3 regions of the Martinezella sp. CNPSo 3732 genome follow, and region 2 is predicted to be linked to each of the others. Evidence: riboswitches for the same ligand, from Rfam matches in the RefSeq annotation. Region 2 holds a riboswitch; each other region holds the start of a gene.

Region 1 (2,196 bases), on a different contig from region 2:
ACACTGAAAGGAAAATCGCCTGGCGTCTCCTGCGGCACGACGGCGATCCGCTGCGCCGCCTCCCGCGGACCGATGGACCACAGATCCACGCCGTCGAGATACACCCTGCCCCGCTGCGGCTTGAGGCCGCGATAGAGGCAGCGCAGCAAGGTCGACTTACCGGCTCCGTTCGGACCGATGATGGCAAGCCGGGCGCCAGCCTCGACGGACAGCGTAATACCGCTGATGATCGGCATTCCCTTCTGGGCACCCCAGCTGATGCCGTCTGCTTCCAGTCGTGCGCTTCGTTCGGACATGACCCGGCTCCTATTGCAACACGACCAGTTGGCGTTCGGCTGAAACGATGGCGGCGGGAATGCGCGCAAGGGTCTTGCCTGCCAGCGCTCGCGGGCGTTCGCTTTCGCGGCTCAGCCCATCGGGGCGATCCCGATAGAGCCGCGCGAAGGAGATGAGGGCACCTATATCGTTCGCATCCTCGATGTCACCGAAGAGGTACGTCGCCTTTGCCGTGGCCTGGAAAGCGACCGTGCACGGCCGTTCGCAACCCGCCATGCAGACACTGCCTTCCAGGCAGAAATCATCCGCAAGTGCAGCGCCAGCCTGGGAGATCGCCATCTGCAAATGCTTCAGGAGCTCGAGGCCCGGCCGGCATGGTTTGCCGACATAACGGCAGTTGGTGCACACGGTGATCCGGTGCGTCGCCTCTTTTGTATTATCCATGAGATGCCTCCCGGAGATTTCGCCGGAGGCACAGTCAAGATAGGGCCAGCGGACGCAGCGGCGCCCTCGCCCAACCACTGATTTTCCATCGGAACACCCCGTCCGTTGCGGTTGATATCGTCGATGGCAGGTCTCCTGGCTCGCGGGTCACAACTCGTTCGCGCCTTCCCGGCTTAACGCCAGTGGCATATTGCGAACGCGCTCTCCGCTTACAGTTGCGGGGGCAGCCACGGTCTTGGCCCCTGATGGGTAATCCGCACCGTGTTCCCTTTTCAGCCGCTATCAGGATCGATCCGAAAGCAGCACCATCGGCGGTATTCATGTCACAGAAAGCGGATGCGGGCAACGGCGATGTCATATGCGCTTTCATTAGTCCTGGAGCTTCGGCTTAGGTAGCAGTCATTAGTTACGTTATTACATAACAAATGACAAGCCACTATCCCGTTCGCGGCCGAAACTGCGATATGCATGTGCGAAGGCGCCGCAATCACGATCCAGAATGGAAGAAACCGCTGAGTTGTTAGACCGCCTTGCACTGAGGATGGAAACGCTCCGCGACACTCTCTGCCGCCGCATAGGCCTGCGTCACGATCTCAGGCACCAGATCGATGTCGGGGAGACTTCCAAGTCCCAAGGGACCAATCGCAAAAAGCCCCTCTGTCGTGCGCCCGTTGACCTCGAGCGACCCTGTCGCCTCCACGGCGAGGCCGAGGCCAAGCTCGTCCGGCACCGCAAGGCCGGCATCGATGAGGCTGCGCAGCAAGGGTGCATTCAGATCCGGCGCCTGGCACCGGCAGTCGATTACATCGTCGGCATAGAGCTGCTCGGTCTCCTGCCGGCCAGCCGGCCTCAAAACCAGCCCAGTCGGCGTGCGGCGGATAAAATGACCGCGCCGCAACAGCGTATTGCCCTCGGCAAGCTCCTGATTGAGACGCACATGCAGCGCCTCAGGCAGCCGATTGCGATGGCTGTCATAAAGCGCCCGCAAATGGCGGTTGAACTGCTGCTTCTGCCCCGCCGGCAGGGATCGCCAAAGCGAGCGCGCGTGCTTGCGCAAGCCGTTCATGACGGATTGCCAGCTCTGGCCGTTCGCCTCCGCCTCGCCGCAAGCCTTGCGGACGAAGCGGACGATCTCGCTGAGCTTGCCGGGCATCTCGTCGGCAGGGAAAACCGGATCGGCATTATTGCGCGTGTGGCTCTGCGGCAGAAAGCCTCGCCGCGAAACGATAGTGATCTGCCCCGTATAGCCGCTCTCACGCATCTGCAGCAGCCGATCGACAACGCGCAGGCCGCTTCCGAGCAGGATCGTATGCGGTCGCGACACGAGACGGCGCGCGCGCACCGTCGTCGGCACGGTCACGAGATCGCTGGCCTGGAATTCGTGATCGCTAATGCCATAGCCTGTCGCCAGCACCACCATGTCGAAAGGCGCATTGGCGACGCCATCGCTTTCCACTGCGAAACGGCCGCCACGAA
Region 2 (2,196 bases):
CGCGGCGGCAACTCGCCTTCCTTCACGGAAGCCTCCATATTCGGCACCGACACGAGAAGATGGTCGCCCATCGGAACGGCAACGCCGTGGTGGGCGGCGATGGTCCGGAATGAACGAATATCGGGTTTGCCTTCGGCAAGGCCATTTTCGGACAGGAGATCGAACTTGTCGTCGCGGTCGTAGAAGATCGCGACATTGTTGCCGTGCGTCACCACGTGCCCAGGCTTTTCGCCCTTGATCGATGCTGGAAGCAGTTTCGGATCGGAAAGCTCGATGTCGCGATGTTCGCCGTGATCGGAGAGGGATATGCCGGTCGCAATCGCGTGGACCACATTCTTTTCGCCTTGCACGGCAAATATGGTGCGGCCGGATTGACTGAGAGACAGGGAGGCATAGCCGTCAAGATCGAACCGGCCGATTTCCTTGCCACTTGAGGCATCGATCGCGCGGACGATCGGCAGGCTGTGATCGGCGACGAATAGTCGCCAGCTTTCCGTCTCCTTTTCGTCGTCGGCAAACGATGAGAAGGGAAGCAGCAAGGCGCAAGCCAAGGATGAGGCTGCAAGGAGGATACCAGAGCTTGTGTTCGGCATGAAGGGTCCTTTATGTAATAACATTACATGTGCACCGTAATGAAGTAACGCTGCATCTGTCCAGCCCCTGTGCACGCGGCAGGCGGGATTGTCGGAATTCATCAACATCGAAATTGGCTTGAGGCCATCGAAGCAGTTGACGCAATTTTAACTGAAGATACTATATATAGTGTTCGAGGTTCTTCTGATTCGCAAGAATTGGAGGCTAAGACGGGAATCCGGTCGGCGAACATGATGATCGCCAAGCCGGAGCTGCCCCCGCAACTGTGAGCGGTGAGCATTCGTTCGATGACGTCACTGAGACCGTGTGTCTTGGGAAGGCAAGACGAATGTTATGACCCGCGAGCCAGGAGACCTGCCTTGAGCATTGACGTCCACGGGCGGGGTGTCCGGCTGGCGAGCGATGGTCCATGCGGCATAATGGCCGCCCTCGCTTCCTCGAAGATCCCGCTGATAACTTCGGGGTGAAGTCCATGTTCCTGAGTATCTATAGTCGCCCGCGCGAGTGACGGCCGCTTAAATGCGTCCGGCCGCCGGCTAGGTTTGCTCCACTTTTCACCCGCCGAGCGGGCATCATCCGATGCCCGAGCGATTTTCCGTGCCCATCCATACGAGGATATCTCATGAGCATCACCGTCTACAGCAAGCCCGCCTGCGTCCAGTGCACAGCCACGACCCGCGCGCTTGATCGCCAAGGCATCGACTACACCATCGTCGACGTATCGACCGATGCCGCCGCCTATGAGCTGGTGCAGGGTCTCGGCTATCGCCAGGTTCCGGTTGTCGTCGCCGGGGAGTTGCATTGGGCCGGCTTCCGTCCCGACATGATCAGCGCTCTCGCTTAAGGAGCCGGGCGGTGGGCGAGATCGTCTATTTCTCCAGCCGGTCGGAAAATACCCATCGCTTCGTTACGAAGCTCGCATTGCCGGCTGCTCGTATCCCGCTTGCCGCGGGAGACGAATTTCGAACGACCTCGCCCTATGTCCTGATCGTCCCGACCTATTGCGGCGACGGTGGCAAAGGGGCCGTGCCCAAGCAGGTGATCCGCTTCCTCAACGATGCGGGCAACCGTTCGAACATCCGCGGGGTCATCGCCGCGGGCAACAGCAACTTCGGCGCGACCTACGGGATCGCCGGCGACATCATCTCTGCCAAATGCCAGGTGCCGTATCTCTATCGGTTCGAACTTCTGGGCACGGATGAGGATGTCGCCAATGTCAGACAGGGATTGGAACGATTTTGGATACGCTAAGCTCTTCTTTGTTGCGGGACGCGGGCGAAAAACCGCAGAGCACTTTTTCTGCTACCACGAATGATCGGCCAGCCAAGGCGGCGGAACCAGCATTGGATTATCACGCACTGAACGCCATGCTGAACCTCTATGACGAGCACGGAAAGATCCAGCTCGACAAGGATCGTATGGCGGCCAAGCAATACTTCCTCCAGCACGTCAATCAGAACACGGTCTTCTTCCATAACCTCAGGGAAAAGCTCGATTATCTGGTGAGGGAAGGCTACTACGAGCAGGAGGTGCTGGATCAGTATTCCTTCAATTTCGTGCGCGATCTCTTCGATCACGCCTATGCGAAGAAATTCCGTTTTC
Region 3 (2,196 bases), on a different contig from region 2:
TCTTGTCTTCGGCTTGCCTGTCCGGATGGATGGCGACCGCGAAATACATCCGCGAATATTTGAGGCTGATATCCTCGAAGAAGTTCTCTTCGTGGCCGATCCGGGCAAAGAAGTTGGCTATGTAGAAGGCCCAGTTCACCTGCTCATATTGGGCGAATTGCGTCCGCGCGGCGGTGACATGGCAATAGCCGAGATGCGGCGTGTCCTTCAGCGTGTGATGAAAGATGAGCTTCGGGAAGCGGATGGACCTATGGAAATTGTTGAGCCGGTCGTGGGTCTTTTCGCCGGCGTCCCGGAGCTTCAGCGCCGTGCGTTCGGCCACCTGTTCATGGGTGAGGTATTCGCGCTCTTCTGCCAGCCAATGCGGCCTGTTGCGGTTGATGCGGCCGGTGCGCAGGAATTCGGTGTACCCCGTCGTTGATACCGGCTGCGCCGGTTCAGGCTCGGCGGGCTTCCCAGCGTCGAAATATCTGAGTTTGGCCATGCCGGATCTCGCTATAAACTCTTCGGCGACATGATGGACTACGGAGCTTGAGCCGAGCTTGACCGCGCCGGACCGAAGGCTCCCGATAGCGGCTCTGTCGGCGCTCTCAGCCGTGCAACTAGCCTCCCAATTATCGGCCGTTTGCAGACCTGTCGCAATCAGGATAAAGCGTCATTGGTGGAATGCACATACGATGCTCGGAGCGTCTCTGATGCAAGCGCCCAACCAATTGAATTTCCTCTCTATATTCTCGCGGCACGCAACCGTCCGGGCGTCCCGTTTCGACTGTCGTCAATTTCGGAGCCGATGTCGCATTGCAGCGCAGCGGCTGGCGGAGCCGAGAGCTATGATGCCATCAATCTCAAGGTGCCGTCTGCTAGGGAGACGGAGAATTGGGAAGCCGGTCAAAATCCGGCGCTGCCCCCGCAACGGTGGTGGAGTGAGGCATGGCGGATAAAGCCACTGGGTCGATCGACCTGGGAAGGTGCCATGGGGCTCTGGAAACAGGGCCGCTCCAGAGCCCGGAAACCAGCCTTGGGCACATAGGTTTACTGACCGCGGCGGGTGGTCGGGACATTGCTTTTGGCCGCTCCCAATCGGCCGCGCATGTCCTTTGCCCGCCTTCTGGTACTGCTAAGGATAGGCAAATGGACATCGGCAGCAAAGTTCTGCGGCAACTGAAGAACCACCGGACGGGTTTGAGCCTTGAGCAACCGTTCTACACCGATCCGGATTACTTCAAGCTCGATATGGAGACGATCTACTATCGCGACTGGCTGTTTATCGGCCATGATTGCGAAGTGCCGCGCGCGGGCAATTATTTCACCGTCCAGATCGGCGATTATCCCGTCGTGATCGTTCGCGGCCGCGATCAGGTCATCCGCGCCTTCCACAATAGCTGTCGCCATCGCGGCTCGCGTGTCTGCACCACCGAGCGCGGCTCGTCGGCAAAGCTCGTCTGCCCCTATCACCAGTGGACCTACGAGCTCGACGGCTCGCTGCTCTTCGCCCGCCAGATGGCGGAGGATTTCGACAAGAGCCAGTATTCGCTAAAGCCGGTTCACTGCGAAAGCGTCGGCGGCTACATCTTCATCTGCCTCGCGCAGAACGCCCCCGATTTCGCACCGGTTCGCGCCACGATCGAACCCTACATGGCGCCGCACCGCATCAGCGAAGCCAAGGTCGCCTTCCAGAGCACCATCATCGAGAAGGGCAACTGGAAGCTCGTCTGGGAAAACAACCGCGAGTGCTATCATTGCGCGGCCAATCACCCCGAACTCTGCCGCACCTTCCCGGAAGCTCCGACCGTGACCGGCGTGCAGGGCGCGATGAGCGACCCCGTCATCACCGAGCACTGGGCACGCTGCGAAGCCGCCGGCCTGCCGAGCGAATTCAAGATCTCGCCGGATGGGCAGTTCCGCACGGCCCGCATGCCGCTGATCGAAGGTGCCGAGAGCTACACCATGTCCGGCCAGAATGCCGTCAGGCGGCCGCTCTCGCCCGATGTGACGATCAACGGCATCGGCACCATGCTGCTGTTCCACTATCCGACGACGTGGAACCACATGCTCGGCGACCACGCGATCTCCTTCCGCGTCCTGCCGATCAGCGCCGAGGAAACTGCCGTGACCACGAAGTGGCTCGTCCATAAGGATGCCGTCGAAGGTGTCGACTATAATCTGGAAGAGCTGACCCACGTCTGGACCGAAACC

What was found. Region 2 has a riboswitch for cobalamin ahead of nrdH (glutaredoxin-like protein NrdH). Riboswitches for the same ligand answer to the same signal wherever they lie in the genome.
Region 1: linked by a shared signal. The riboswitch ahead of AC13RM_RS08775 (DUF1636 family protein) and the one ahead of nrdH (glutaredoxin-like protein NrdH) in region 2 are both predicted to bind cobalamin.
Region 3: linked by a shared signal. The riboswitch ahead of AC13RM_RS29550 (aromatic ring-hydroxylating oxygenase subunit alpha) and the one ahead of nrdH (glutaredoxin-like protein NrdH) in region 2 are both predicted to bind cobalamin.

Annotation. Positions count from the first base shown of each region.
Region 1 is NZ_JBXSOO010000003.1:24,322-26,517, forward strand. It holds gene AC13RM_RS08770 (ABC transporter ATP-binding protein) at 1-296, opposite strand, end outside; gene AC13RM_RS08775 (DUF1636 family protein) at 307-720, opposite strand; cobalamin riboswitch at 829-1,045, opposite strand; gene AC13RM_RS08780 (FAD/NAD(P)-binding protein) at 1,241-2,196, opposite strand, start outside.
Region 2 is NZ_JBXSOO010000014.1:43,009-45,204, forward strand. It holds gene AC13RM_RS21150 (hypothetical protein) at 1-593, opposite strand, end outside; cobalamin riboswitch at 753-970, shown strand; gene nrdH (glutaredoxin-like protein NrdH) at 1,217-1,438, shown strand; gene nrdI (class Ib ribonucleoside-diphosphate reductase assembly flavoprotein NrdI) at 1,450-1,845, shown strand; gene nrdE (class 1b ribonucleoside-diphosphate reductase subunit alpha) at 1,854-2,196, shown strand, end outside.
Region 3 is NZ_JBXSOO010000029.1:10,046-12,241, reverse strand. It holds gene AC13RM_RS29555 (DUF6656 family protein) at 1-484, opposite strand, end outside; cobalamin riboswitch at 832-1,035, shown strand; gene AC13RM_RS29550 (aromatic ring-hydroxylating oxygenase subunit alpha) at 1,132-2,196, shown strand, end outside.